DNA from 2 places in the Streptomyces sp. NPDC045998 genome. Region 2 is predicted to be linked to the other one. Evidence: riboswitches for the same ligand, from Rfam matches in the RefSeq annotation. Region 2 holds a riboswitch; the other holds the start of a gene.
What was found. A riboswitch is a leader RNA that binds a small molecule or an ion and turns the genes downstream of it on or off. The one in region 2 is predicted to bind glycine.
Positions count from the first base shown of each region.

Region 1: linked by a shared signal. The riboswitch ahead of gcvT (glycine cleavage system aminomethyltransferase GcvT) and the one ahead of gcvP (aminomethyl-transferring glycine dehydrogenase) in region 2 are both predicted to bind glycine.

Region 1 is NZ_JBWKLJ010000003.1:284,109-299,037, forward strand. It holds gene AC07FJ_RS10295 (enhanced serine sensitivity protein SseB C-terminal domain-containing protein) at 1-408, opposite strand, end outside; gene AC07FJ_RS10300 (GlxA family transcriptional regulator) at 494-1,513, opposite strand; gene AC07FJ_RS10305 (DUF6010 family protein) at 1,770-2,204, shown strand; gene AC07FJ_RS10310 (enhanced serine sensitivity protein SseB) at 2,251-2,985, opposite strand; gene AC07FJ_RS10315 (AAA family ATPase) at 3,047-3,769, opposite strand; glycine riboswitch at 3,926-4,018, shown strand; gene gcvT (glycine cleavage system aminomethyltransferase GcvT) at 4,162-5,328, shown strand; gene gcvH (glycine cleavage system protein GcvH) at 5,396-5,773, shown strand; gene glyA (serine hydroxymethyltransferase) at 5,787-7,046, shown strand; gene AC07FJ_RS10335 (L-serine ammonia-lyase) at 7,222-8,592, shown strand; gene AC07FJ_RS10340 (CopD family protein) at 8,715-9,701, opposite strand; gene AC07FJ_RS10345 (EF-hand domain-containing protein) at 9,698-9,913, opposite strand; gene AC07FJ_RS10350 (N-acetyltransferase) at 10,008-10,646, shown strand; gene AC07FJ_RS10355 (YncE family protein) at 10,654-11,856, opposite strand; gene AC07FJ_RS10360 (ATP-binding protein) at 12,232-12,735, opposite strand; gene AC07FJ_RS10365 (enoyl-CoA hydratase/isomerase family protein) at 13,004-13,771, opposite strand; gene AC07FJ_RS10370 (L,D-transpeptidase) at 13,869-14,929, opposite strand, start outside.
Region 2 is NZ_JBWKLJ010000009.1:9,500-24,428, forward strand. It holds gene AC07FJ_RS25135 (DNA polymerase IV) at 1-972, shown strand, start outside; gene AC07FJ_RS25140 (PRC-barrel domain-containing protein) at 1,087-1,458, opposite strand; glycine riboswitch at 1,582-1,681, shown strand; gene gcvP (aminomethyl-transferring glycine dehydrogenase) at 1,861-4,746, shown strand; gene AC07FJ_RS25150 (DUF5999 family protein) at 4,816-5,022, opposite strand; gene AC07FJ_RS25155 (hypothetical protein) at 5,275-5,877, opposite strand; gene AC07FJ_RS25160 (glutamate-cysteine ligase family protein) at 6,383-7,888, shown strand; gene AC07FJ_RS25165 (CPBP family intramembrane glutamic endopeptidase) at 7,934-8,740, shown strand; gene AC07FJ_RS25170 (PhzF family phenazine biosynthesis protein) at 8,804-9,613, opposite strand; gene AC07FJ_RS25175 (PadR family transcriptional regulator) at 9,809-10,465, shown strand; gene AC07FJ_RS25180 (EamA family transporter) at 10,620-11,612, shown strand; gene AC07FJ_RS25185 (DMT family transporter) at 11,806-12,750, shown strand; gene AC07FJ_RS25190 (pyridoxamine 5'-phosphate oxidase family protein) at 12,849-13,544, opposite strand; gene AC07FJ_RS25195 (aminotransferase class I/II-fold pyridoxal phosphate-dependent enzyme) at 13,580-14,911, shown strand; gene AC07FJ_RS25200 (DMT family transporter) at 14,902-14,929, opposite strand, start outside.

The DNA.
Region 1 (14,929 bases), on a different contig from region 2:
GAGCGGTCCCGCGGGCATCCGGTCGAGGCCCGTGGCGATGCGGCGGAGGTCGGGCCAGGGGATGCCGACGCCGCCACCGGGGGCGTGCGGGTTGAGCCAGACGCCCCAGCGGTCGGGGTAGAGCGCGCGGGCGATGTCGCGGCCGGTGATGACCTCGTGGGCGCGGTTCCAGCCGGAGACGGCGAGCTCCTGGGCGGAGGTGACGCAGGGCGCGTAGCCCATCCCGTCGACCTCCATGTTGCCGTACTGGGCGTCGGGCGAGCCGGCCTGGCCGTGCCAGAGCAGCATCATGAGCGGGGCCTCGGCGAGGGCCGTGAGCAACGCCTCGTACGCGTCGTAGCGTCCGGGCGTGACGTTGCTCAGCAGCTGCTCGATCGGCCCCGCCGCCGTGGTGCTCTGCACGCTCACCCTGGGTCCCCCTCTTCGGTCCACCGCACCAGCTTAGGGGGTGTCCCGCGGATCGGGCCGAGCCCGGCGGGGTCCAACGACGCCCCTAGGGGGTGTCCGCAAAGTAGCGTCGTCCGCCCGGAGGGCGGGCCTGGCGGCGTCTGGGGGCACGCTCCCCGGTGCTTGTTCGGCTGAACGTGCGTCGGTAGGTCTGCGGGCTGACGCCGGTGGTGCGTTTGAAGCGGTCACGGAAAGTGGTCGGCGAGCCGAAGCCGACCTGGCGGCCGATGCGCTCCACGGAGTGCTCCGTGGTTTCCAGCAGGTGCTGTGCCTGGCGGATGCGGGCTCGGTGGAGCCACTGGAGCGGGGTGGTGCCGGTCTGGTCGCGGAAGCGCCGGATCAGGGTTCGGGTGCTGGTCCCGGCCCGCTCGGCGATGTCGGCGAGGGGCAGGTCGCGGGCCAGGTTCTCCTGTAGCCAGGTGAGCAGCACCTCGAGTTCGGAGCCCTGCGGTGTGGGTGCGTGATCGTGGACGATGAACTGCGCCTGTCCGCCTTCCCGTTCGAGAGGCATCACTGACAGGCGTGCGGCGTCGGCGGCGACGGCCGAGCCGTAGTCACGGCGGATCATGTGCAGACACAGGTCCATACCCGCCGCGGCACCGGCCGAGGTGAGCAACTGGCCGTTGTCGACGTAGAGGACGTCCGGGTCGACGTCGATGTCCGGGTGAGTGGCGGCCAGAAGACCGGCCGCGCGCCAGTGGGTCGTGACGCGCAGCCCGTCGAGGAGCCCGGTGGCGGCCAAGGGGAAGGTGCCCACGCAGATGGACGCGATCCGGGTGCCGACGGCAGCGGCCGACCGCAGCGCGTCGTGCACGGCGGGAGAGAGCGGGGCGGCGAGATCGGTGACGCCCGGCACGATGATCGTGTCCGCGCCCTGAAGGCCCTCTAGACCCCAGGGGGCGCGCAGGACGAAGGCTCCGGCGTCGACCTCGTCGCGCTCGGCGCACACCCGGACCTGGTAGCCGGGCCGCCCGTCCGGCAGGCGGGTCCGGGAGAAGACCTCGATCGGGGTGGACAGGTCGAACGGGATCACCCGATCCAACGCGAGAACGGCGACCGTATGCATGGCCGGTACCTGCCTCCCCATCAGCTTGACGGACCTGGGCCGCCCTTCCGGAAGCTCCATGTCATCGCAGTTCACGCCCTTCGAGAAGGTGTTGGCACTATTCCGTCGAAACGTGTCACCAGTGCCACTGGGCGAGGACCCGGGAAGCCGGTTGACTTCGGAGCATCGCCGGCCGGCCGCCTTCCGTCTTCGAAGGTCACCGGCGAACGCCAGGCCACCCCGGAGCAGCCGACGTGAAGGAAGAAGTCATCCCCTCATGAACCTCGTGTCACCGGTGATCGTCGGCATCATCTACTGCCTGCTGATGTCCCTGATCAGAGAACCGCACCGACGCCGCTTCAACGCGATCATGGTGGGCGGAGCCGGCGCTGCCTATCTGAGCGGGGGCGGATTCGGCCCGTGGGAGATCCCCTTCGTCGCACTCATGGCCTATGTCGCCTACCGCGGCCTGGACTCCTGGGCCTTCATCGGCGTCGGCTGGCTGCTCCACACGGCCTGGGACATGGCCCACCACCTCAAGGGCCATCCGATCCTGCCGTTCTACCACGACGCATCCCTGGCATGTGCCATCTGTGATCCGGTCATCGCCCTGTGGTGCTTCCGCGGAGGGCCTTCCCTGATCAAGGTCCGGAGGCTGCTCGGAGGCGGCGTGAAGAGGGTGTGGAACAAGTCCGAGCCGACCGGGAACTGAAGCTGCGAGCTCTCGGCTCATGCCCCCGGTCCCGATGACGAACAAGCTAAGGCCGCTGGTAGAACGGCCGCACTTTGTCCAGCATCCAGTCGCCCACCGGGTCCTGCGCGATGTCGAGCAGGACCAGGTTGACCGGCCAGGGCACCGCCACGCGGCCGAGCGCCCGGCCGAGGGCGTCCATCGGTACGGTGCGGTCCGCGCCCTCCCAGGAGGAGAGCTGGACGCCGACGAAGAGCGTGGGGGCGCCGCCCTCGATGGAGGCGAGGGCCCGGCGGGCGGTGAGCACGGTGCCGGTGGCCTCGAACTCGGCGGCCGCCGCGGCGAGGAAGTCGACCGGGTCCTCCTGCCAGTCGGGCTCGAACAGCCGCACCCGGGCGCCGCTCGCGGGCCCGTCCAGCGGCGTACGGCCCACCCGGCACAGCTCGGCGACGGCCGGAGGCGGCAGGGGTGCGCCCACGGCTCCGCCGGGGTTGACGGCGATGCCGAGCTGCGGGGGCAGACCGCGCGCGAACTCGACGGCGGGGGCGACGGTGTACGACATGTGGGGCCCGACGCACCGCAGGAACTGCTGCTCGGAACTGAAGACGGGGACGTACGCCTGGCCGTCCAGCTCCAGCGTGGGCAGGTCGAGGTCCGGGCTGTCGGGGCCGCCGCCCTTGGGGAGCGGGATCCACAGGGGGCTGCGGCCCAGGACCTCGACGAGCCGGGGTCCGGCGGCGGGGTTGCCGAGCGAGGCGGCGAGCACCTCTTCGAGCTCATTGGCCGGCCATGCGGTGTCCACTGGTGTCCCCTCGTCCTTCCCACCCGTGCGGCGCTTGTTCAGGGCACCCTAACCGCCCGGCTCAGCCGAACGTGATACGGGTCAGCGCCGTCGCCGCCGGCCGGTCGAGCAGGACGGCGGACGCGCAGCCGCCGGGCAGCACGCCCTTCTCGGCGTCCCGCACCAGCCGCCCCACCGCCCTGCGGTGCCGCGCGAAGGCGTATCCGGAGACGCCCCGGCCCCGCTCCCGCTGGCCCTCGCGGGCCGCCTGGGGTGTGACGTCCAGCAGGACCAGGTGCAGGGCGCGCCCGCGCCGCCGGGCCTCGCGGGCCAGCCAGCGCCGGACCCACGCCTGGGTGCCGCAGTCGTGGACGACGACGCTCTCGCCGGAGCGCAGGGCGCGCCGCAGGCCGGCGTAGTGGGCGATCCGGACGAGGGGGCGGTAGACCGCGTACGGCAGGAGGCGCGGCATGCGGCGCTCCCACCGCTCGCGGGCGTCCTGGGAATCTATGCCGCGTCCCTCGGCCGCGCGGGCGATCAGGGTGGACTTGCCGCTGCCGGGCAGGCCGGAGACGACCACCAGGTCGCCGGCGGCGAAGCCCAGCTCGCGCGGGCAGCGCCCGGCGCGGTCCCGCAGGTCGCGCAGCACGGGCGCGGGCGGGCGGGCGGGCGCGGGCACGGCGACCGCGCCCACACCGGTCACGGCGCCCGTCGCGGCGCCGCTCACCGCGCCGGGCACGGCGCCGGTCATCGCGCCGCTCACCGCACCGGTGGCCGCGCAGGCACCTGTCCGCTGGAACCTCATCGCGTACTCCCCCTGCTCGGGCTCGGCCTTCCCCGACCCTTGCCCAAGAAGTGTAAAGAAAGGGTAATAAGGCACAAGCGATTTGCCGATGAGACCCCGCGTGCAATGATGTGCGCGCCACCGCACGCAGGTGCGTACAACCGCATACCGGCCGCTTGAATCCGCGCGGGAGAGTCCCGGGTCCCGCCCGGGCGCCGAAGGAGCAAGTTCCTCCCTTGAATCTCTCAGGCCCCGTACCGCGTGGATGAGGCAGATCTGAAAAGCGGGCCGCCACGGCGGCTCCACCCAAGGTGCAAGCCGAAGGCCGTCCCCGTACGGTCACGGTGAACCTCTCAGGTTCCGATGACAGATGGGGAGGACCGTCTTCGAGCCATGCCCTGGGAGCCCTATCCATGAGCACTTCCCCCCGCCTCACCCCCCACCCGTCACCCGCCACCACCCCAGCGGAAGGCGCTTCGCGCCGCTCCCCCCTCCTGGCCGTGCATCGGGCGCTCGGCGCGACCATGACCGACTTCGCGGGCTGGGACATGCCGCTGCGGTACGGCAGCGAGCGCGACGAGCACAACGCCGTCCGCACGCAGGCCGGCCTCTTCGACCTGTCCCACATGGGCGAGATCACGGTCACGGGCCCGCAGGCCGCCGCCCTCCTCGACTTCGCGCTCGTCGGCAACATCGGCGGCGTCGGTGTCGGCCGCGCCCGCTACACCATGATCTGCCAGGAGGACGGCGGGATCCTCGACGACCTGATCGTGTACCGGCTCCAGGAGCAGGAGTACATGGTCGTCGCCAACGCCTCCAACGCCCAGGTGGTGCTGGACGCCCTCACCGAGCGGGCGGCGGGCTTCGACGCCGTCGTACGCGACGACCGGGACGCGTACGCCCTGATCGCGGTCCAGGGCCCGGAGTCCCCCGGCATCCTGAAGTCGCTCACCGACGCGGACCTGGACGGGCTGAAGTACTACGCGGGGCTGCCGGGCACCGTCGCGGGCGTGCCCGCGCTGATCGCCCGCACCGGCTACACGGGCGAGGACGGCTTCGAGCTGTTCGTGGAGCCTCAGCACGCGGAGAAGCTCTGGCAGGCGCTGACGGAGGCCGGCGCCCCGGCCGGCCTGATCCCCTGCGGCCTGTCCTGCCGCGACACGCTGCGCCTGGAGGCGGGCATGCCGCTGTACGGGCACGAGCTGACGACCGCCCTCACCCCCTTCGACGCGGGCCTCGGCCGGGTGGTCAAGTTCGAGAAGGAGGGCGACTTCGTGGGCCGGGAGGCGCTGGAGGCGGCCGCCGAGCGGGCGCAGATCGCCCCGCCGCGCAAGCTCGTCGGCCTGGTCGCCGAGGGCCGCCGTATCCCGCGCGCCGGGATGCGGGTGGTCTCCGAGGGCGAGGTCGTCGGCGAGGTCACCTCCGGCGCCCCGTCCCCGACGCTGGGCAAGCCGATCGCCATGGCGTACGTGGACGCCGCGTACGCCGCGCCGGGCACGGCGGGCGTCGGTGTCGACATCCGCGGTACCCATGAGCCGTACGAGGTCGTGGCGCTTCCGTTCTACAAGCGCCAGAAGTGACCTCCGGCCCCTTCCGGACCAGTCCCCCGTTCACCAGCACTCCCCCGCGTACAGGAGAATCCCAGTCATGAGCAACCCCCAGCAGCTGCGCTACAGCAAGGAGCACGAGTGGCTGTCGGCCGCCGAGGACGGCGTGTCGACGGTCGGCATCACGGAGCACGCGGCGAACGCGCTCGGCGACGTGGTGTTCGTCCAGCTCCCGGCGGTCGGCGAGACCGTGACCGCGAACGAGACCTGCGGTGAGCTGGAGTCGACCAAGTCCGTCAGCGACCTGTACTCGCCGGTGACCGGCGAGGTGACGGAGATCAACGAGGACGTCGTGGCCGACCCTTCGCTGGTGAACACCGCACCGTTCGAGGGCGGCTGGCTCTTCAAGGTACGCGTCGCGGAGGAGCCGGAGGGCCTGCTCTCCGCCGACGAGTACACCGAGTTCTCCGGCGAGTAAGGACCCCTTCCCGATGTCGCTTCTCAACACCCCTCTCCACGAGCTGGACCCGGACGTCGCCGCCGCCGTCGACGCCGAGCTCCACCGCCAGCAGTCCACCCTGGAAATGATCGCCTCGGAGAACTTCGCTCCGGTCGCGGTCATGGAGGCCCAGGGCTCGGTCCTGACCAACAAGTACGCCGAGGGCTACCCCGGCCGCCGCTACTACGGCGGCTGCGAGCACGTCGACGTGGTCGAGCAGATCGCCATCGACCGCATCAAGGCGCTCTTCGGCGCCGAGCACGCCAACGTGCAGCCGCACTCCGGCGCCCAGGCGAACGCCGCCGCGATGTTCGCGCTGCTCAAGCCGGGCGACACGATCATGGGTCTGAACCTCGCGCACGGCGGGCACCTGACCCACGGCATGAAGATCAACTTCTCCGGCAAGCTCTACAACGTCGTCGCGTACCACGTCGACGACAAGACCGGCCAGGTCGACATGGCCGAGGTCGAGCGCCTCGCCAAGGAGCACAAGCCGAAGCTGATCGTGGCCGGCTGGTCCGCCTACCCGCGCCAGCTGGACTTCGCCGCCTTCCGCCGCGTCGCGGACGAGGTCGGCGCGTACCTCATGGTCGACATGGCGCACTTCGCGGGCCTGGTCGCGGCCGGTCTGCACCCCTCGCCGGTGCCGCACGCCCACGTGGTCACGACGACGACGCACAAGACGCTGGGCGGCCCGCGCGGTGGTGTGATCCTGTCGACGGCCGAGCTCGCCAAGAAGATCAACTCCGCGGTCTTCCCCGGCCAGCAGGGCGGTCCGCTGGAGCACGTGATCGCCGCCAAGGCCGTGGCGTTCAAGGTCGCCGCGAGCGAGGAGTTCAAGGAGCGCCAGCAGCGCACCCTGGACGGCGCGCGCATCCTGGCCGAGCGCCTGGTCCAGCCGGACGTCACCGAGCACGGCGTCTCGGTCCTGACCGGCGGTACGGACGTGCACCTGGTCCTGGTCGACCTGCGCAACAGCGAGCTGGACGGCCAGCAGGCCGAGGACCGGCTCCACGAGGTCGGCATCACGGTCAACCGCAACGCCATCCCGAACGACCCCCGGCCCCCGATGGTCACCTCGGGCCTGCGGATCGGCACCCCGGCCCTGGCCACCCGCGGTTTCCAGGCCGAGGACTTCCGCGAGGTCGCCGACATCATCGCCGAGACGCTGAAGCCGGACTACGACGCGGCCGCGCTCAAGGCCCGGGTCACCGCGCTCGCCGAGAAGCACCCGCTTTACCCCGGTCTGTAAACTCTTCAAGCGTTACGTAACGTACGCAACAGACTGAACTGCGGGGCACCGCGCACACTGAACAGTGAGTGCGGTGCCCCGTCTCTTGCCCCCGCTCACGCCCCACCCGCCCCACCCCGCGTTGTCCCTGCACCACCCCGGCAGACAGCGACGTCTTCCACACAAGGAGTCCCCCGTGGCCATCTCGGTCTTCGACCTGTTCTCGATCGGCATCGGCCCGTCCAGCTCCCACACGGTCGGCCCCATGCGCGCCGCCCGGATGTTCGCCCGCCGGCTGAAGAACGAGGGCCTGCTCGCCCACACCGCCTCGATACGCGCCGAGCTGTACGGCTCCCTGGGCGCCACCGGCCACGGCCACGGCACCCCCAAGGCGGTCCTGCTGGGCCTGGAGGGCAACTCGCCGCGCACGGTGAACGTCGAGACCGCCGACGAGCAGGTGGAGCGGATCAAGAGCGGCGGGCGCATCAGCCTGCTGGGCGTCCACGAGATCGCCTTCGACTTCGACGCCGACCTGATCCTGCACCGCCGCAAGGCGCTGCCGTACCACGCCAACGGCATGACCCTGTGGGCGTACGACGCCGAGGGCGCGACGCTGCTGGAGAAGACGTACTACTCGGTGGGCGGCGGCTTCGTCGTCGACGAGGACGCGGTGGAGGGCGAGAACCCGATCGTCCCCGACGACACCGTGCTGAAGTACCCCTTCCGCACCGGTGACGAGCTGCTGCGCCTCACCAGGGAGACCGGCCTGTCGATCTCCGCGCTGATGCTGGAGAACGAGAAGGCCTGGCGCACCGAGGACGAGATCCGCGCGGGCCTGCTGGAGATCTGGCGCGTCATGCAGGCGTGCGTGGACCGCGGCATGTCCCGCGAGGGCATCCTGCCGGGCGGCCTGAAGGTGCGCCGCCGCGCCGCGAACACCGCGCGCAAGCTGCGCTCCGAGGGCGACGCGCAGGCCCTCTCCATGGAGTGGATCACGCTGTACGCGATGGCCGTGAACGAGGAGAACGCCGCGGGCGGCCGCGTCGTCACCGCGCCGACGAACGGCGCCGCCGGCATCATCCCGGCGGTCCTGCACTACTACATGAACTTCGTGCCGGGCGCCGACGAGGAGGGCGTGGTCCGCTTCCTGCTGGCGGCGGGCGCGATCGGCATGCTCTTCAAGGAGAACGCCTCCATCTCCGGCGCCGAGGTCGGCTGCCAGGGCGAGGTCGGTTCGGCCTGCTCGATGGCGGCCGGGGCGCTCGCCGAGGTGCTGGGCGGCAGCCCGGAGCAGGTGGAGAACGCCGCCGAGATCGGCATGGAGCACAACCTGGGCCTGACCTGCGACCCGGTGGGCGGCCTGGTCCAGATCCCGTGCATCGAGCGCAACGGCATGGCGGCGGTCAAGGCCGTGACGGCGGCGCGGATGGCGATGCGCGGCGACGGCAGCCACAAGGTCTCCCTGGACAAGGTCATCAAGACCATGAAGGAGACGGGCGCCGACATGTCGGTCAAGTACAAGGAGACCGCGCGCGGCGGCCTCGCGGTGAACATCATCGAGTGCTGAGCCGCGGGCCGGCCGCACGAGCGTGAGGGCCCCGGCCGGGGCCCTCACGGTCGTCATCCTCAGTTCACCGGCACGCAGTCGGTCTGGGGTGGCTGTTTTAGGCCACCTGTGATCACTGTTCCTCACTGCAGGGTGAGCCGGGTGCTGATCCAGTGCGGGTCGGGCACCACCGTCAGCAGCGCGGACACCACCACGACCCCCGCGAGCACCGCCAGCTCGGCGCGGGCGGGGCCCGTCGCGTCGCCGGCGTGCCGGGCCCGGCGGCGGAGCATGCGGCGGCGGGCGGTCAGCGCCAGGGCGCTCGCCACCGCGACCAGGGCGAGCTTGGCGATCAGCACCCTGCCGTACGCGCTGGAGAGCACGACGTCGGCGGGCAGGCGCCGCAGCGTGGAGCAGGTTCCGGTGGCGGCGAGCGCCGCGTAGAGCCAGCCGGCGAGGCGCGCGTATCGCGTCAGGGCCTCGCGGGCGCCCCGTACGCCGCCGCCGCGCAGGTGCGCCACGCGCAGCACGTACAGCAGACCGCCGACCCACAGGGACCCGGCGGTGAGGTGGACCACGGTGAGCGCCGTGCCGAGCTCGGGTGTGTACGGCTCCGGGTGCGCGCGCAGCGCTTCGGCGCCGATCACCAGGGCGAGCGGCACGAGCGCCCAGAGGGGCCGGGCGCGGACACGACCGGAGGCGGCGCAGGCGGCCGCCAGGGCGAAGCCGTTCGCCATGAGGAGCAGCAGCCCGCCCTCGCGGGTGCCGTACGCGGCGGTGAGGTCGAGGTCGCTCACCGCGGCCAGCAGCACGATCTGCCCGGCCGAGGCGGCGGCCCCGCCGAGCGCCGCCCACACCGCCCACGACCGGGGCCTGGGCCCCTCTCCGACGAGCCGGGCACCGGCGAGCTCTCCGAGGTGCACGGCGAGGGCGGCGAAGACGACGGCGCGCAGCAGGGTGGTGGCCCCGGGGGCCGGGATGCGCAGCTCTCCGGTGCCGTGCGCGGCGGCGCGGGCGCCGTACAGGGCGACCGCGAGCGCGACGAGCGTGCCCGCGCCGGCGAGGAGCGCCGTACGCGTACGGCGCCGCCCGGATCGCCGGACGGCGCCGTCGGGAGAGCGGACGGTCACGCCTTGTTGAGGTGCGCCCAGAACTCGTCGAAGGTGAGCAGGCCGTCGCCGTCGCCGTCCTGGTTGTTGATGACGGCCTGGGCGACCGTCTCGGTGACGTTGAAGTCGCCGAGCTGCGCCATGACGCTCTTGTACTCGGCGGCCGAGATCAGCCCGTCCCCGTTCACGTCGAACCGCTCGAATGCCTTGCGCGCCGACTCGATGTCCGCCACAGGTCCACCCCTTCTTGGTGCATAACTGACGCCGGTCAGATTATCGGGACGGCTCGTGCACCCGGTCCGGGGGCCGTACGGCACCATGGAACGCATGAACGACGCAGTGGCGGAGATCCTGGCGGCGGCGGCGCGCGGGCACTTCCCGCCGGCCGACGGCTCGGTGACGGTGGTCCCGCAGCCGAACGTCCGGGACGCCGGGGTGCTGGCCTTCACCGCGCACTCGGTGGTCTTCACGGAGGAGGATCCGGACTGGATCCGCGCCACCCTCGCGGCCACCGCGAGCGACCCGCTGGCCGCGACCATGAACCCGGTGTTCCTGGCGGCGGTCCTGGCCCGTACCGGCCGCCACATGAACACCGTCGACCTGCTGACGGTCGCCCCCGCCCTGCCCGGCGCCCCGGAGCTCGCCCTGCGGGAGATCGTCGACCCCGACCACCCCCGCGTCGCGCGCGCGTGGAAGTTCCGCGACGACGTACGCGTCTGGGCGGCCGACGGCGGCGTGGTGATTCTCGGGCGGGGTGTCGCCGGGCGCTGGGAGGCGGCGGTCGAGGTCGACGAGGAGGCGCGCGGCGGCGGCCTGGGCACGGCCCTCGCCGTCGCGGCCCGCCGTCTGGTGCCGGGCGCGGCGGTGTGGGCCCAGCAGTCGCCGGGCAACGCCCGCAGCGTGCGCGCCTTCCAGGCGGCGGGCTACCGCCCGGTCGGCTCGGAGGCGCTGTTCATCGCCGCCTGAGAGGCGGTCAGCGGAAGACGCCGGTGTGGCCGAGCGAGTAGCGGCCGGGCTGCGGGTAGACCGCCAGGCCGTGCGGGCCGCCGCCGACCGGGATGCGGGCGAGCTGCTTGCCGGTCGTCGTGTCGATCGCGTACACCTCGGAGTCGTACCGCCCGGACAGCCACAGCACCTTGCCGTCGGCGGAGACGCCGCCCATGTCGGGTGAGCCGCCGTCCGGCAGGTGCCACTTCTTGGTGAGCGTGCCGCGCGCGAAGTCGTAGACGGAGACGGAGCCCTCGCCCCGGTTGGAGACGTACATCTCCTTGGAGTCGCGCGAGACGTAGAGGCCGTGGCAGCCCTTGCCGGTCGGCAGCAGTTTCGGCGGGGCGAAGGTGTCGCCGTTCAGCACCCACATGCCGTGGGCCATCATGTCGGCGATGTAGAAGGTCTTGCCGTCCGGGGAGAGCTTCACGTCCTGCGGCATGGCGCCCCGGAAGGGCAGCCGCTGCTGGCCGATCACCTTCATCTTCTCGGTGTCGACCTTGAGGAGCTCGCCGGAGAACTCGCACGAGACGATGAAGTACCGGCCGTCGGCGGAGAAGTCGGCGTGGTTGACGCCGTAGCAGGAGACGGGCTCGGTGTGGACGCGCTCCATGGTGTGCGGGTCGCGGAAGACGAGCTCGCGGTCGAGGGAGGCCATGACGACGGCGTACTTGCCGTTCGGCGTGAAGTAGAGGTTGTACGGGTCGTGGACCTCGACCGGCTTGCCCGCGACGCCGGTGCGCGGGTCGATGGGGGTGAGGGTGTGGCCGCGGTTGTTGTTCACCCAGAGCGTCTTGAGGTCCCACGACGGCACGACGTGCTGCGGCTGGACGCCGACCTTGATCGTCTCGATGACCTTGTACGTCTTCGGGTCGATGACCGAGACCGTGTTGGAGTTCGTGTTGGGCACGTACACGCGGGACGGGAAGCCCTTGACCACCGGCGAGAGCCGGTTCGGGCGGTCGGCCGCGTAGACGTCCTTCGGGTCGAGGAGCGGCGGCATGCCGGGGAGTCCACCCGCGGCCTTCGCCTTCGCCTTGGCCTTCGGTACGGCGGCGGGCGGGGCGGCCTTCGTCGACCGCGCCTCGGTGCGGTCGGTGCCGGCGCCGGCACAGCCGGCGAGGGCCGCGAGCACGGCGAGCGCGGCGGCCGCGAGGAGGCTCTTCGATCGCTGCGAGAGGGTCGTCACGCGACATGTATGGCGCGGGCGGGGCGGGTCGTAACGATGGGGGAAAGCCGGGATGCGGGCGAGTCGCCGAGGAATCAAACAGCGTGACCCATATTTATTCATGGTTTGGAAGGCGGGTGGCCTACCTCACCTGCGTTTCCGTCGCCCGATGTCCCGATTTACACACTATTGGGCCGGTAGGGTCGTTTGGCGACAAGGCCCCCCGTCTGCCATAGTCGGTGCACACGACCCCCATTGACCCGGGCGAGGTCGCATACGCGCCGTGGGCACACCCCACTCCCCGTTCACGGCGCTCCACGAGAAAGCCCCCGCGGCGCCGCATCACGGCGCGAGGGGGCTTTCCTCGTGTGTGCTCGCGGTGCGCGCTCGCGGTGTTCACCGGTCCGAGACGCGCATCTCGAACCAGGTGGTCTTGCCGCGCGGGAGCAGGTCGACGCCCCACCGGTCGGAGAGCTTGTCGACGAGGAAGAGCCCGCGCCCACTGGTGTCCATCTCGCGCACCGGCATCAGACAGGGCAGCCCGCGCGAGGGGTCGCGGACCTCGATCCGGATCCAGCCGCGCCGCCGCAGCATCCGCAGGCCGAAGACGCGGGCCCCGGTGTGGCGGACGGCGTTGCCGACGAGTTCGGAGACGAGCAGGATCGCGTGCTCGGCGATCTGCGGGCCGAGCGCCCACTGCCGCAGGACGACGCACTGCGTGAGCCGGCGGGCCGTGGCCGCCGACTCCGGCAGGGACGGCAGCCGCACCTCGTCCTCCGTCGGATTGCCGAACAGCTCCAGCGCCTTGAGCGCCTCTTCGTCGTCCGCGACCGGCACCCACCGCGCGGCGGTGGCGCTGCCGCGCTGCCGTGGTTGCTCCACACCTTCCAACCCCGCCATGCCCCCATCATGGCCGCCCGGCCGCCGCCGCGGGGGCGTTCCCGGGGAATCGGTCCGTTCCCGGCGGCGACCCCGGAGACCACTCTTGGCATATGCCTTCGGCATAAAGATCTCCCATGTGGCGTGTGACCTGCGGTGACGCAGGTCACACCCGCCCGGCGAACGGGGCCCGGGGCATACCCCCGGGCCCGTCCACCTCTCCGTCAAACCACCCACACGGCTGACACGCGAGGCCCCGGAACGACGGCAGACCGCAACAGGCCTGTGCTCAGAGGAACTTGGCCTTACCGGGACCTTCCTCCACGAAGCTGCGCATACCGCGCTCCCGGTCCTCGGTGGCGAACAGCCCGGCGAACCAGTTGCGTTCGATGGTCAGGCCCGTGTCGATGTCCGTCTCCAGACCCGCGTCGACGGACTCCTTGGCGGCGCGCAGCGCCAGCGCCGGGCCCTGCGCGAGCTTCGCGGCCCACGCGTGCGCCTGCTCGTACACCTCGGCCGCGGGGACGACACGGTCCACGAGCCCGATCGCCAGCGCCTCGTCCGCCTTCACGTGACGGCCCGTGAAGATCAGGTCCTTGGCCTTCGACGGGCCGACGAGCCGGGCCAGGCGCTGTGTACCGCCCGCGCCCGGGATGAGGCCGAGCAGGATCTCGGGCTGGCCCAGCTTGGCGTTCTCGCCGGCGATCCGGAAGTCGGCGCACAGGGCCAGCTCGCAGCCGCCGCCGAGCGCGTACCCGGTGACGGCGGCGACGACGGGCTTGGGGATGCGGGCGACGGCCGTGAAGGAGTCCTGGAGGGCCTTGGAGCGCAGCACCATGGCCGCGTGGTCCATCGCCTGCATCTCCTTGATGTCCGCACCGGCCGCGAACACCTTCTCGCCGCCGTACAGCACCACCGCCCGCACGTCGTCGCGGCGGGCGGCCTCCTCCGCGAGCTCGCGCAGGCGGTCCTGCGTGGCGATGTCCAGCGCGTTCATCGGCGGGCGGTCCAGGCGGAGGGTGCCGACGCCTTCGGAGACTTCGAGTGTGACTGTCATGCAGGGAAGGTTAGTGCCCGTTAACGGCAAGGGGCCCGGTGCCGTCGGTCACTTCCGCGGCACCGGGCCCCAGGGGCGGGGGGTTACCCGATCGGGCTTACTTGATCCACTCCGACCAGGACATGTTCCAGCCGTTGAGGCCGTTGTCCGGCTTGATCTGCTTGTCCTTGGAGTTCTTCACGATGACCACGTCACCGATGAGGGAGTTGTCGTAGAACCAGGCCGCCGGGGTGTTCGGGTCGCCCGCGCCGCGTGCGTCGCGCAGACCCACGCAGCCGTGGCTGACGTTGGCCGAGCCGAAGGTGGAGCTGGACGCCCAGTAGTTGCCGTGGACGAAGGTGCCGGACGTCGACAGACGCATGGCGTGCGGCACGTCCTTGATGTCGTACTCGCCGCCGAAGCCCACGGTGGCGCCGTTCATCCGGGTCACCTTGTACTTCTCGCTGATGACCATCTGGCCGTTGTACGTCGTCGTCGACGGCGCGCCCGCGGTGATCGGGATGGTCTTGATGAGCTTGCCGTCGCGGACGACCTTCATGGTCTTCTCGCTCGCGTCGACCGTGGAGACCTGGCTGCGGCCGATGGTGAAGGTCACCGTCTTGGACTGCTTGCCGTACACGCCCGGGCGGCCCTCGACGCCGTCCAGGTCCAGCTTCACGGTCACCTTGGTGCCCGCGGCCCAGTAGTTCTCGGGACGGAAGTCGAGGCGGTCGTTGCCGAACCAGTGGCCCTCGATGGGCACGGACGGCACGGCGGTCACCTTGATGGCCTTCTCGACGGCCTCCGGGTTGGTGATGCCGCGGGTGAAGTTGATCGAGACCGGCATGCCGACGCCGACGGTCGAGCCGTCCTCCGGCGTGTAGTGGCCGATGAAGGTGTTCTTCGGGACGAGGGTGGTGAACGTGGTGTCCTTGGCGGACTCACGGCCGTCGGCGTCCTTGGCGATCGCGTGCACCTTGTACTTGGTGCCGGAGGCCAGGTGCCGGACCGGCTCCCAGCTGGTGCCGTCGGCGGCCAGCTTGCCCTCGACCTGGTTGCCCTTGGAGTCGGCGACCGTGACCGTGGTCAGCTTGCCCTTCTCGGCGGTGACCTTCAGGGCCCCGCTGGTGGCGACCGACGCGGCGCCGTCCTTGGGCGTGACGGTGACGACCGCCTGCG
Region 2 (14,929 bases):
TCCAAGATGCTGGCGAAGATCGCGTCGGAGCAGGCGAAGCCCGACGGGCTGGTGCTCATCGAGCCCGGGACCGAGCGCGAGCTGCTCGGGCCGATGTCGGTGCGGATCCTGCCGGGAGTCGGCCCCGCCACCGGCGAGCACCTGCGGCGGGCCGGGATGACGACCGTGGCCGACCTCGCGGAGGCGGGCGAGGACGAGCTCGTACGGCTCCTGGGCAAGGCGCACGGGGCCTCGCTGTACCGGATGGCCCTGGGGCACGACGACCGGCCCGTGGTGGCCGAGCGGGACGCCAAGTCCGTCTCCGTCGAGGACACCTTCGACGTGGACCTGCACGACCGCGTGCGGGTGCGCCTGGAGGTGGAGCGTCTGGCCGACCGGTGCGTGCGCCGGCTGCGTGGCGCCGGGCGCTCCGGGCGGACGGTGGTGCTCAAGGTGCGCCGGTACGACTTCTCGACGCTGACCAGATCCGAGACCCTGCGCGGACCGACGGACGACCCCGCGGTGGTGCGGGAGGCGGCGGCCCGGCTGCTGGAGTCCGTGGACACCACGGGCGGCGTGCGGCTGCTGGGCGTGGGCGTGACGGGGCTGGCGGACTACACCCAGGAGGACCTGTTCGCCCAGGCCGCCCTGGTGGAGGCTCCGGTGGGCGCACAGGGCGACGTGGCCCCGGAGCCGCAGGAACCGGCCGCAAGGGCAGGAGCGGGGGGAGACGAGGGCGGCGAACCGGGGGCCGCGGAGGACACCGGCGGGGAGCGCAGGTGGCTGGCCGGGCAGGACGTACGGCACGCGGAGTACGGGCCGGGGTGGGTGCAGGGCAGCGGGGTGGGGCGCGTGACCGTGCGGTTCGAGGAGCCGGGCTCGCCCCCGGGCCGGGTGCGGACCTTCCGGACCGACGACCCGGACCTGGAGCTGTCGGACCCGCTGCCGCTGGTCGCGCGGGAGGCGGCGGTGGAGCGGGCGCCGTCGCCCTGACGGGCGGGCCGGGCGGGCCGGACGCCCGGGGCCCGCGGCCTGCAGGGCCGCCATGCCGGAGCGTGGCGTGCCGGGCGTGTCCGGCCGCCGGTGCCGCGGGTTCCGGAAGGCGCGTCAGCCGTCGCGGCCGGCCAGGTTGCCGAGGCCGGGGTCGGGGTCCGGGTCCGGCGGAGACGGGAGCTCCAGGCCGTAGTGGTGGTAGAGCTGGAGCTCCTGCTCGGGGGAGAGGTGGCGGCCCACGCCGAAGTCCGGGGCGTCCTTGATCAGGGCGCGGTCGTAGGGGACGTGCAGGCCGTCGTCGGCGAGGTCGCTGGGGGCCAGGGGGACGAAGGCGTCGCGGCCGAAGAGGCCGGTACGGACGGCGGCCCACTCGGGGACGCCCGTCGCGTCGTCCAGGTACACCTCGTCGACGGTCCCGATCTTGTGGCCGTTGCGGTCGTAGGCCTTGCGGCCGATCAGGCTCCGCGGATCGATATCGGTCTGCACGGTCCCTCCAACAGGTCGCACCGGCTCGCAATTGCGCTACATCACTACGAAAGTGCACATCGGTGACGTCGGCCACTCGAGGGATCGGGCCCGGACCTCGCTGGTAGGCTGGCAGACGGCTGTTGACCCCATGCGGGAGAGTCCTTCGGAGAAACCTTTCGGAGGCGCCGAAGGAGCAAATCCTCCCCGGAATCTCTCAGGCACCCGGTACCGCATGGACGAGGTCACTCTGGAAAGCAGGGCGGGCGTCGGACGGCATCCGCTCTCACCGACGGTGAAAGCCGGGCGGCCCCCCGTGGCGCCCGGTGAAGCTCTCAGGTTGAGATGACAGAGGGGGAGGCCGTCCGGGCACCCGCGCCATGGTGCCCCTCGCAGGTCGTGACGACCAGGAGGCCTCCGTAGATGACCGCCAACCGTACTCCGCTCTCCGAGCTTGAGCAGGGCATCCCCTTCGAGCAGCGGCACATCGGCCCCGACGCCGAGGCCCGCGCCAAGATGCTCGCGCAGGTCGGCTACGGCTCGCTCGACGAGCTCACCGCCGCCGCCGTGCCGGATGTGATCAAGACCGCCGAGGCGCTCGGCCTGCCGGCCGCGCGCACCGAGGCCGAGGTCCTCGCCGAGCTGCGCTCGCTTGCCGACCGCAACCAGGTGCTCGCCCCGATGATCGGGCTCGGCTACTACGGCACCTTCACGCCCCCGGTCATCCTGCGCAACGTCATGGAGAACCCCGCCTGGTACACGGCGTACACGCCCTACCAGCCGGAGATCTCGCAGGGCCGCCTGGAGGCGCTGCTCAACTTCCAGACCATGGTCGCCGACCTGACCGGCCTGCCCACCTCCGGCGCCTCGCTGCTCGACGAGGGCACCGCCGCCGCCGAGGCCATGTCGCTGGCCCGCCGCGTCGGCAAGGTCAAGGGCGGTGTCTTCCTCGTCGACGCCGACGCCCTGCCGCAGACCATCGCCGTCATCGAGACCCGGGCGGAGCCGACCGGTGTCGAGGTCGTCGTCGCCGACCTCGCCGAGGGGATCCCGGCGGAGGTGGCCGAGCGCGGCGTCTTCGGCGTGCTGATCCAGTACCCGGGCGCCTCCGGTGCCGTACGGGACATCAAGCCGGTCATCGACCGGGCCCACGAGCTCGGTGCCGTCGTCACCGTCGCCGCCGACCTGCTCGCGCTGACGCTGCTCACCTCGCCCGGCGAGCTGGGTGCCGACATCGCCGTGGGCACCACCCAGCGGTTCGGCGTGCCGATGGGCTTCGGCGGTCCGCACGCCGGCTACATGGCCGTGCGCGACACCTTCGCCCGCTCCCTCCCGGGCCGGCTCGTCGGCGTCTCCGTCGACGCCGACGGCAACCGGGCGTACCGCCTGGCGCTCCAGACCCGCGAGCAGCACATCCGCCGCGAGAAGGCCACCAGCAACATCTGCACCGCGCAGGTGCTGCTCGCCGTCATGGCCGGCATGTACGCCGTGTACCACGGCCCCGACGGGCTGAAGCAGATCGCCCAGCGCGTGCACCGGTACGCCACGATCCTCGCCGAGGGGCTGCGCGCCGGCGGCGTCGAGGTCGTCCACTCGAGCTTCTTCGACACCGTGACCGTCCGGGTGCCGGGCAAGGCCGCCGAGGCCGTCGCCGCCGCCCGCGAGAACGGCGTCAACCTCCGCCTCGTCGACGCCGACCACGTCTCGGTCGCCTGCGACGAGACCACCGGCCGCGCGCAGCTCGCCGCCGTGTGGGAGGCCTTCGGCGTACGCGGCGACATCGAGTCGCTGGACGCCGAGACCGCGGAGGCGCTGCCCGAGGCGCTGCTGCGCTCGGACGCGTACCTCACCCACCCGGTCTTCCACGCGCACCGCTCGGAGACCGCGATGCTGCGCTACCTGCGCAAGCTCGCCGACCGCGACTACGCGCTGGACCGGGGCATGATCCCGCTCGGCTCCTGCACGATGAAGCTGAACGCCACCACCGAGATGGAGCCGGTGACCTGGCCCGAGTTCGGTCAGATGCACCCCTTCGCGCCGGCCGACCAGGCGCAGGGCTACCTCACCCTCATCCGTGAGCTGGAGGAGCGCCTCGCCGAGGTCACCGGCTACGACAAGGTGTCGATCCAGCCCAACGCCGGTTCGCAGGGCGAGCTCGCCGGTCTGCTCGCGGTGCGCGCGTACCACCGCGCCAACGGCGACACGCAGCGCACCGTCTGTCTGATCCCGTCGTCCGCGCACGGCACCAACGCCGCCAGCGCGGTGATGGCCGGGATGAAGGTCGTCGTCGTCAAGACCGCCGACGACGGCGAGATCGACGTCGAGGACCTGCGCGCCAAGATCGAGCAGTACCGCGACGAGCTCTCTGTCCTGATGATCACCTACCCGTCGACGCACGGCGTCTTCGAGGAGCACGTCGCCGACATCTGCGCCCAGGTGCACGAGGCCGGCGGCCAGGTGTACGTGGACGGCGCCAACCTCAACGCGCTGGTCGGGCTGGCGAAGCCGGGCGAGTTCGGCGGCGACGTCTCGCACCTCAACCTGCACAAGACCTTCTGCATCCCGCACGGCGGCGGCGGTCCCGGTGTCGGTCCGGTCGGCGTCCGCGCCCACCTCGCCCCGTACCTGCCGAACCACCCGCTCCAGCCGGGCGCCGGCCCGGAGACGGGCGTCGGCCCGATCTCGGCCGCCCCGTGGGGCTCAGCCGGCATCCTGCCGATCTCGTGGGCGTACGTCCGGCTCATGGGCGGCGAGGGCCTCAAGCGCGCCACGCAGGTGGCGGTGCTCGCGGCCAACTACATCGCCAAGCGCCTGGAGCCGCACTACCCGGTGCTGTACACCGGCCCGGCCGGACTCGTCGCGCACGAGTGCATCGTCGACCTGCGTCCGATCTCCAAGGCGACCGGCGTCAGCGTCGACGACATCGCCAAGCGCCTGATCGACTACGGCTTCCACGCGCCGACCATGTCGTTCCCGGTGGCCGGCACGCTGATGATCGAGCCGACCGAGAGCGAGGACCTGGCCGAGCTCGACCGGTTCTGCGACACGATGATCGCGATCCGCGGCGAGATCGAGAAGGTCGCCTCGGGCCAGTGGCCCGCCGAGGACAACCCGCTGCGCAACGCCCCGCACACCGCGGCCGCGCTGGGCGGCGAGTGGTCGCACGCGTACAGCCGTGAGGAGGCGGTCTTCCCGGCCGGGGTGTCCGCCGCGGACAAGTACTGGCCGCCGGTGCGCCGGATCGACGGCGCGTTCGGCGACCGCAACCTGGTCTGCTCGTGCCCGCCGCTGGACGAGTACGACAACTGACGGCGTCGGTCATGACGAAGGGCCGGTACGGATCACTCCGTACCGGCCCTTCGCCGTGCGCCGGCCGGCTCAGGCGGCCGTCATGACCTGTGCGGTGCCGAGCGGTCGGTGCGGCGCGATGATCTGGCCGTCCGGCAGAAGTTCACCGGTGTCCTCGAAGAGGAGGACGCCGTTGCACAGCAGGCTCCAGCCCTGTTCCGGGTGGTGCGCCACCAGGCGGGCCGCCTCTCGGTCGGCGGAGTCGGCGGTCGGGCAGGGTGGCTGGTGCTGGCACATGGATGGGTTCTTTCGCTGCGGTGTGGTGTCTGTCCTGCGGCTCGATGCGGTGTTCATGGCCGCCCCCCGTAGTGTCGGTCGATCCGGTCCCAGTGTTGCCCCACGGGCGTCCGTCCGCAGGGATTTCGCGGCAGCTCTTCCTACTGCCTAAGGACGTATCACCCGTGCGGATGGTTCAACTCAAACCCCCTGTCCCTTCGGGTGGTTCGGGGTGGCCCCAGTGGGCTAGCCCGTACGGGCCACCCCGCGGCGTCACGCGGTTGACTCCAGCAGTGGCGGCGGTCCGAGGCGCAGCGTCAGGACCGGCAGCAGGTCCGCGACCCGGTACGGGAGGTGGGCGGCGATCCCGGGCGGCGCGGGCGCCAGCGGCACCAGCAGGTCCGTCGGGGCGGGGCTGCCGGTGGCCGGGTCGGCGTCCGGGTCGCCGTGCAGCCACAGCGTGAGCATGTACAGCTCCGGCACGGACAGCAGCCGTGGCTGGTAGTGCGTCGTCATCGTCTCGGCCTGGTGCAGGGCGCGCTCGGTCGAGGCGAGGTAGGGCCCCTCGAAGAAGTGCGAGAAGGCCCACCCGTCCGGGGTGAGCCTCGTGTCCGCGGCGGCGACGGGGCGGTCGCCGCCGCGGATCAGGAACCGCCAGCCGGTCAGGCGCGTGCGGGGCGCGCCGGCGGCCGGAACGATCTGGTCCCGTACGTCCAGCACGTCCAACTCGTGGACGGGCAACGGGAGTTCGGGGCTCAGCGGTCCCTGGACGGACCGCAGAGCGGGGGTGTGGGCCTCACGGACGGCGGCGGAGCCGAGCGCCATGAGAACACTGCGAAGGGCGGGCGCGGGTGCCTGGGAGACATGGAGCGGCATGGTTGGGTCGCCTCTCACTCAAGAGACAGGTGATGCGGGGGAGGTGCGGACGGCACTGTCGGCGACGGGGTCAGAGGGCGGGCCGGTGCGGGGGCCGTCGGGCCATGGCCGGGCGCCGACTCTCTGCCTCGTTCGCGGAGTTTATACGACGCGTGTTCACGTGATGTTTCCGCTAGCTGTCGCCGATATTGCGAACAAGCCCGGATCGGGACTTTGTTATGCGGAGTTTCTGTAGATTTCCCGTGAACCCCACCGCCCCGGCCTGCGCCGCTGCTCAGGGCGCGGTCGGCCGAATCTCGCCGGTGTTTATCATCGGAAGTCAGCGGGACTTGCCCGTGGTAACCACGCGCTGCGGCTTGCCCCCGGAATGTGCCGGACGGTCTTCCTATCCAGCCTACCCGCCACACGGTGTCGGCGGGGGCGTTACAGATCAGTCCGGCTGGGCATTATCGTCCGTGACGCGGGCGGCCGACGCCGCGCGCCACCCACGAGGAGGGACGCTTCGATGGGGGAGAAGGTCGTGGCGGGCGCGTTCGACCTGTCCGATCGGCAGAGGTATCGCCACAAGCTCCAGCAGTGTCTTACGGCCCTTGAGCGACTCCTCGCCGAGAAGAGGTTCGACCGCCCCAAGAATCTGATGGGCTTGGAGATCGAGCTGAATCTGGCGGGCTCGGACGGCCTGCCGCGGATGATGAATGCCGAGGTGCTGGAGCGCATAGCGAGCCGGGATTTCCAAACGGAACTCGGAATGTTCAACCTGGAAGTGAACATCGCCCCGCACCGGCTCGGCGGCCGTGTTTTCGATCAGCTCGCCGAGGAGCTGCGCACCGGCCTCGGGTACGCGCACCGCAAGGCCCAGGAGGTCGACGCCGGGATCGTGATGATCGGGATCCTGCCCACGCTCACCGAGGGCGATCTCGTCTCCGGGAACCTGTCGGACGTCGACCGGTACATGCTGCTCAACGACCAGATCGTGGCCGCGCGGGGTGAGGACTTCGCGCTCGACATCGAGGGCGTCGAGCACCTCAGCTCCACCGCCAGCTCCATCACGCCCGAGGCCGCCTGCACCTCCGTACAGCTGCACCTCCAGGTCACGCCGGCGCGGTTCCCGGACGTGTGGAACGCGGCGCAGGCCATCGCCGCCGTGCAGATCGCCGTCGGCGCCAACGCGCCGTTCCTCTTCGGGCGCGAGCTGTGGCGGGAGTCCCGGCCGCCGCTGTTCACGCAGGCCACCGACACCCGGCCGCCCGAGCTCCAGGCGCAGGGCGTACGGCCGCGGACGTGGTTCGGCGAGCGGTGGGTCTCCTCTGCGTACGAGCTCTTCGAGGAGAACGTGCGGTACTTCCCCGCCCTCCTGCCCATCTGTGACGACGAGGAGCCGCTGCGGGTCCTCGACGGCGGCGCCGTACCGTCCCTCCAGGAGCTCGTCCTGCACAACGGCACGGTCTACCGCTGGAACCGGCCGGTGTACGGGGTGGTCGACGGCGTACCGCACCTGCGGGTGGAGAACCGGGTGCTGCCGGCGGGGCCGACCGTCGACGACGTACTGGCCAACGCGGCCTTCTACTACGGGCTCGTACGGGCTCTGGCGGAGGAGGCGCGGCCGCTGTGGCGGCGGATGCCGTTCGCGGACGCGGCCGCCAACTTCGACACCGCGTGCCGGTACGGCATCGACGCCGAGCTGCGCTGGCCCCGCCCGGGGCGCGGCGGCGGGAGCACGACCGTACCGGCGGTGAAGCTCGTACGGGACGAGCTGCTGCCGCTCGCGTCGGCGGGGCTCGACGCGTGGGGCGTCGAGCGCGCGGACCGGGACCGGTACCTGGGGATCATCGAGGAGCGGTGCAAGCGGCGGGTGAACGGCGCGTCCTGGCAGGTGGAGACGTTCCACCGGGCGCTGGCGGCGGGTCTGGGGCGCGACGCCGCGCTGGCCGCCACCACGCGCCGCTACTGCGAGCTGATGCGGCAGGGCGAGCCCGTGCACACCTGGCCGGTGGGGTTCCCGGCGCCGTAGGGTCTGTCTTCCGGATCAACCCGGGGCAGTGAAGTGGAGACAGGTGTGCAGGCAGAGGCGGGGCGCGTGGCCGATTCCCTTCCCGAGGAGGGGGCGGGGGGCCCTCGAAGGTTCGTCCGTTCCGAGCTGCTGCTCGTGCTGGCCCTCTCGCTCGGGGCCAGTGCGGTCGCCTCGCTGATCAGCTTCGTCGGGGCGCTGACCAAACCGGGCGGCCTGAAGGACCAGGCGGCCCACCTCAACAGCTCGGCGGCGCCCGGGCGGCCGTGGCTCGACCTCGCCTGGCAGCTGTTCGGCATCGCGACGGCGCTCGTCCCGGTCCTGCTCGTGGCGCACCTGCTGCTCAGGGAGGGGACCGGCCTGCGCGCCATCGGCTTCGACCGCCGCAGGCCGTGGAGCGACCTGGGCCGCGGGGCGCTGGTCGCGGCGGGCATTGGCAGCGCGGGCCTGGCCTTCTACCTGGTGGCGCGGGCGGCCGGGTTCAATCTGACCGTCGTCCCCGAGTCGCTGCCCGAGGTGTGGTGGAAGTACCCGGTCCTGATCCTTTCGGCGGTGCAGAACTCCGTGTTGGAGGAGGTCATCGTCGTCGGATACCTGCTGCGCAGGCTCGGCGGGCTCGGCTGGACACCGTGGGCGGCGCTGGTGGCGAGCGCGGTGCTGCGCGGCTCGTACCACCTGTACCAGGGCATCGGCGGCTTCGTCGGCAACATGGTGATGGGCGCCGTCTTCGTGGTGCTGTACCGGCGGTGGGGGCGGGTCGGCCCGCTGGTGGTGGCGCACGCGCTGCTCGACATCGTGGCGTTCGTCGGGTACGCGCTGCTCAAGGGACAGGTGGGGTGGTTGCCCGTCGAGTGACGGGACCCCTGGTGGAGGGGCGGGGCGGGCGACGGCGGTGCCGTCGCACGCCCCTTCGCCGTCTCAGGTGAGCAGGTCGCCCTCGATGACCGTCACCGCGTGGCCCGTGAGCAGGGTGCGCGTGCCGCGCAGCGCGGTGCGGACCAGGCCGGTGCGGGCGCCGCCCTGGAAGCCGGTCAGCTCGTCGCGGCCCAGGCGCTCCGACCAGAACGGCGCGAGCGCGGTGTGCGCGCTGCCCGTCACCGGGTCCTCGGCGATGCCGAGCGCAGGGAAGAAGCAGCGGGAGACGAAGTCGTAGCCGCCGGCCGGTTCCGCGGCGGCGGCCGTGGCGATGACGCCCCGCTCCGACAGGCCGGCCAGCGCCGCCAGGTCCGGCGCGAGGTCGCGCACGGCCTGCTCGTCCGCCAGCTCCACCAGCAGGTCGCCGATGTGCGCGGCGGTGTCGTGTACGGAGACGACGTCGGCGCCGAGCGCCTTCGCGAGCCCGTCCGGCGCGGGCACCGGCGTCAGCGTGGAGGTCGGGAAATCCATTGTGACCGAGCCGTCCTCCGCGGCCGTGGCCGCCAGGATGCCGCAGCGTGCCGCGAAGCGGACCGTGCCGGTCGCGCGGCCGGTGGTGTGCAGGACGTGCGCGGTGGCGAGGGTCGCGTGGCCGCACATGTCGACCTCGGCGACCGGGGTGAACCAGCGCAGCGCCCAGTCCGCGTCGCCGCCGGGCGGGAGCGGGTGGGCGAAGGCGGTCTCGGAGAGGTTGACCTCGGCGGCCACCTTCTGGAGCCAGTGGTCGTCCGGGAAGGCGTCGAGGAGGAGGACCCCTGCCGGGTTGCCGGAGAAGGGGCGGTCGGTGAAGGCGTCGACGATTCGAATCCGCATGGAGCTGACGGTAGGGGGTCGGCGAAGCGGCGGGCCAAGGCCAATCCGGGGTCGCTGGACTCGATGTCCCGTCGGAGATCGGGAGAGCGGGAACGGCTGCACAGGCGAGTGCCCCGTCGGAACGATTGCCTCGCGACGTGTTCCGATATATCGTTGAAGCATCGCGATCAGTCAACGATCGAGGGAGTGTAAGAGATGCGTTCAGCTGAGCACGGACATGGACACGGGCACACGCATGGTCATGGCCACGGGCGCGGGCCCGGCTGGGGCGGGGAGCCCGGCGGCTTCGAGAGGCTGCGTGCCGCCTTCGGGCCGTTCGGGCCGGGCTTCGGGGGAGGGCCGGGCTTCGGCGGCGGCCCCTTCCGTGGCGGGCCGTTCGGTGGTGGACCCGGGCGCGGAGGCGGCCGGGGCAGGGCGCGGCGCGGCGACGTCCGCGCCTCGATCCTGGCGCTGCTGAAGGACCGCCCGATGCACGGTTACGAGATGATCCAGGAGATCGCCGAGCGCAGCGGCGGGGCCTGGCGGCCCAGCCCCGGCTCGGTCTACCCGACCCTCCAGCTGCTGGAGGACGAGGGGCTGATCGTCAGCGAGAGCGAGGGCGGCAAGAAGCTGTTCACCCTGAGCGACGCCGGGCGGGCGGAAGCCGAAGCCGGGCCCGACGCGCCCTGGGAGGAGGCCGGGCGCGGGGTCGACTGGGAGGCACTGAACGAGATCCGGCAGGCCGGTGCCGGGCTGTTCGAGGCGTTCGGGCAGGTCTGGAAGACCGGCAACGCCGAGCAGCGGCAGAAGGCCCTCGCCGTCGTCAACGACGCCCGCAAGAAGCTCTACCTGATCCTCGCCGACGAGGACTGACCCACCCCATGGGCACGGCGGGTTCCGCGACGGGCTCCGTTCGCGGGACCCGCCGTCGGTGTCAACCGCTGCCGCGGATCGGTGACTTACCGAAGTCGTCTCAACAGGTGTCATAGCCTTTACGCTCCTGACCGGCTGCTGCCATGATGTGCCGATGCACGCGTCTCAGGGGAGAAGCGCCGGCCTGGGACTCGCCCTGGCCTCGGCCTTCGCATTCGGTGGATCAGGTGTCGCGGCCAAGCCGCTGATCGAAGCGGGTCTCGACCCGCTGCACGTGGTGTGGCTACGGGTTACGGGCGCCGCGCTCGTCATGCTGCCCGTCGCCTGGCGCCACCGTGACCTGCTGCGCCGCAAGCCCTTCCTGCTGGCCGGGTTCGGGCTGCTCGCCGTGGCCGGCGTGCAGGCCTGCTACTTCGCCGCGCTCTCCCGTATCCCCGTCGGGGTCGCCCTGCTGATCGAGTACCTCGCCCCCGCGCTCGTCCTCGGCTGGGTGCGGTTCGTCCAGCGCCGGCCCGTGACGCGCGCCGCCGCCGTCGGCGTGGTCCTCGCGGTCGGGGGCCTCGCCTGCGTGGTGGAGGTGTGGGCCGGGCTGAGCTTCGACCTGCTCGGGCTGCTGCTGGCCCTCGGCGCCGCCTGCTGCCAGGTCGGCTACTTCGTCCTGTCCGACCAGGGTTCCGACGAGGCCGAGCCCGCCGATCCGCTCGGCGTCATCGCGTACGGGCTGCTCATCGGCGCCCTCGTGCTCACCGTCGTCGCGCGCCCCTGGGGCATGGAGTGGTCCGTGCTCGGCGGCACCGCCGACATGGGCGGGACCGAGGCCCCGGCCTGGATGCTGCTCGGGTGGATCGTGCTGATCGCGACGGTTCTCGCGTACGTCACCGGGATCGTCGCCGTGCGCAGGCTCTCGCCGCAGGTGGCGGGCGTGGTGGCGTGCCTGGAGGCGGTCATCGCGACCGTACTGGCGTGGGTGCTGCTGCGGGAGCACCTGTCGGCGCCGCAGATCTTCGGCGGCGCGGTCGTACTCGTCGGGGCCTTCATCGCGCAGTCGTCGACGCCCAAGGCCGCGCCGGCCGAGCCCGTGGCGGGGTCGGAGCCCCCCGAGGCGGGGGCCGGGAACCAGGTGGCCGCCGGGCGGGCCGCCCCGTAAGGTGACGATCATGCATTCGACCGTGCTGCCGCCTCCCGCCGCGTAAACGCGGGCGGGACTCTCACCAGCCTCCTCTGACGAGGACCGGGCTCGGGGCCCAGGGGCCCCGGGCGGTTCGTCGCTGCCCGCGTACGGAGTCAAGCGGCCACCTTTCCCGTTCTTCGTACGGAGACGTCACGTGTCGAATCCCTCCATGGCCCTGCCCGTCGGGCGGAGCCTCCTCTATCTGATCGTCGCCGGAGTGGCGTGGGGCACCGCCGGAGCGGCTGCCTCGCTCGTGTTCCGGGTCAGCGATCTCGGCCCCCTCGCCCTGTCGTTCTGGCGCTGCGCCGGCGGGCTCGTCCTGCTGCTCGGCGCGCTGGCGCTGCGCCGTCGGCCCGCGGCCCGCAATACGGAGCCCCGGCGTCGCCGGGTGCTGCGCATCCTCGCCACGGGGATCGGGCTCACCGTCTTCCAGAGCGCCTACTTCGCGGCGGTCCAGCTGACCGGGCTCGCCGTGGGCACCGTCGTCACGCTCGGCGCCGGCCCCGTGCTCATCGCGCTCGGGGCGCGGCTGGCCATGGGCGAGCGCCTCGGCCGCGGCGGGTCCGTCGCCGTCCTGGGGGCGCTCGCCGGGCTGTGCGTGATGGTCCTCGGCGACGGCACCGGACAGGTCCACCCCGTGGGGGTCGCCCTGGCGGTCCTGTCGGCGGCCGGGTACGCGGCGATCACGCTGCTGACGCGGTGGCTCGGCCGGGACGGCGGCGGCGGGGACCCGCTCCTCACGACGGTGTGGGCCTTCGCGATCGGTACCGTGGGCCTGCTGCCGATGGCGGCGGCGGAGGGCCTGCTGCCGCACACGGCCGAACTCGGCCGGGTCGTGGGGTTGTTGGCGTACATCGCCGCGGTGCCGACCGCGCTGGCCTACGCGCTGTACTTCGCCGGGGCGGCGGTCGTGCGGGCCGCGACCGTGTCGGTGATCATGCTGTTGGAGCCGGTGAGCGCGGCGGTCATCGCGGTGGCGGTGCTCGGTGAGCGGCTGACGGCGGCCACGGTGACCGGGACGCTGCTGTTGCTGACGGCGGTCGCCGGGCTGGCGACCGCGGAGGCGCGGGCCGCGTCGGTGGTACGGGCGCGGCGGCGCGCGGCGGCGGCCTGAGGCTCCGCGTGTCGGGCCCCCGCGCCCGGGCCCCCGTGCCCGTGCGGGCGCGGGGGCCGCGTACGTGAACGTGTCCCGTACGGACTCGCTCCCCCGGCTCAGAGTGCGGAGAGGTACTCGGGCAGGGCGATGGACGGGTCCAGGTCGTCGGCCGGTATCGGGGCGCCGTAGGTGGTGCTCAGCGGGATGACGCCGGTCCAGTGGGGGAGGCCGAGGTCCTCGGGGTCGTCGTTCGGGCCGCCGGTGCGCACCTTGGCGGAGACCTCGGTGAGGTCGAGGCGCAGGACGGCGGTGGCGGCGAGCTCCTTGGTGTTGGCGGGACGGGAGTCGTGCGAGCGGCCGGGGACGACGTGGTCGACGAGCGCGTCGAGCGCGGTGGTCTTCTCCTCGGGGTCGGTCACCTGGTGGGCGATGCCGTGGACCACGACGGAGCGGTAGTTGAGGGAGTGGTGGAAGGCGGAACGGGCCAGGACCAGGCCGTCGACATGGGTGACGGTCAGACAGACCGGAAGGCCGGGGTCGGGCTTGCCCGCCATGCGCAGGGGGCGCGATCCGGTCGAGCCGTGGACGTACAGGCGCTCGCCGACGCGGCCGTAGAGGGTCGGCAGAACGACGGGCCTGCCGTCGCGGACGAAGCCGAGGTGGCAGACGTACGCCGCGTCGAGGATCGAGTGCACCAGCGCGCGGTCGTACGAGGCGCGCTCGCGGGCGCGGGTGAGGACGGTACGGTCGGTCGGCTCGTACGCGGCCTGCCCGTGAGAGGTCGGCTCCTGGGCGACGGTGGTCTCCGGCATGGCGGACTCCATTGCACTAGTGCATAATGTTGTTTGTGCTAGGAGAGTATCGGATCGTTGGGCGCCGTGCATCCGAGATCGCCGCGAGCGTCGAGCAGGGCGTCGGTACGGGCCGGCTGCAGCCCGGGCAACTGCTGCCCCCCATGCGGGAGTTGGCGTCCGAACTGGGGGTCAACCCGAATACGGTGGCGGCCGCGTACCGCACCCTGCGCGAGCGGGGAGTGATCGAGACGGCCGGGCGCCGGGGCAGCCGGATCCGGCCCCGTCCCGCCACCACGGTGCGAGGGTCGCTCCGGATCGACGCCCCCGAGGGCGTACGGAGCGTGGGGGAGGGCAACCCCGATCCGGCGCTGCTGCCCCCGCTCGCGGAGGCGCTGGCGGCCGCGGCGCGGCGCAACGCCGAGGAGCCCGTGCTGTACGGCCGGGCGCCCGTGGACGAGGACCTCGCGCGGCTCGCGCGCGCCGCGCTGGACGCCGACGGGGTGCCGGACGGGCCGATCGCCGTGATGTCCGGTTCGCTGGACGCCACCGAGCGGGTCCTCGCCGCGCATCTGAAACCGGGGGACGCGGTCGCCGTCGAGGACCCCGGCTGGGGCTCGCTCCTCGACCTGGTACCGGCGCTGGGGCTGCGGACCGTGCCCGTCGCCGTCGACGACGAGGGGCCGTTGCCCGGCGCGGTCGACGGTGCGCTGCGCGACGGCGCGCGGGCGCTCATCGTGACCTGCCGGGCGCAGAACCCGACGGGCGCGGCGGTGAGCGCCGCCCGCGCCGCGGAACTGCGCGAGGTGCTCCGCGGGCGCCGCGACGTCCTGCTGATCGAGGACGACCACGGGCACGGCTTCGTCGACCTGCCGGCGCACCCGCTGGCGGGCGCGACGGACCGCTGGGCGTTCGTGCGGTCGGTCGCCAAGGCGTACGGGCCCGATCTGCGGCTCGCCACGCTCACCGGGGACGCCGTCACCATCGACCGGGTGCTGGGGCGCCAGGGGCTCGGTCCCGGCTGGGTGAGCCTGCTGCTCCAGCGCGCGGTCGTCCACCTGTGGGAGACGGGCGCGGTGGACACACGGGCGGTCGCGCGGGCGTACGCCGAGCGGCGCGACGCGCTCGTACGGGCCCTCGCGCGCCGTGGTGTCGAGGCGCACGGCCGCAGCGGCATGAACGTGTGGGTGCCGGTGGCCGACGAGACCGGGGCGGTGGCCCGGATGCTGCACGCCGGATGGGCGGTCGCCCCCGGCGCGCGCTTCCGCATCGCGGCGGGGCCGGGTATCCGGGTCACCGTCTCCGGGCTGACGGCGGCCGACATCGAGGTGCTGGCCGACGCGGTGGCGGCGGCCGCCGGGCCGATGCCGTCGCGCGGTTACGCCTGAGACCGCTCGCTGCGGCCG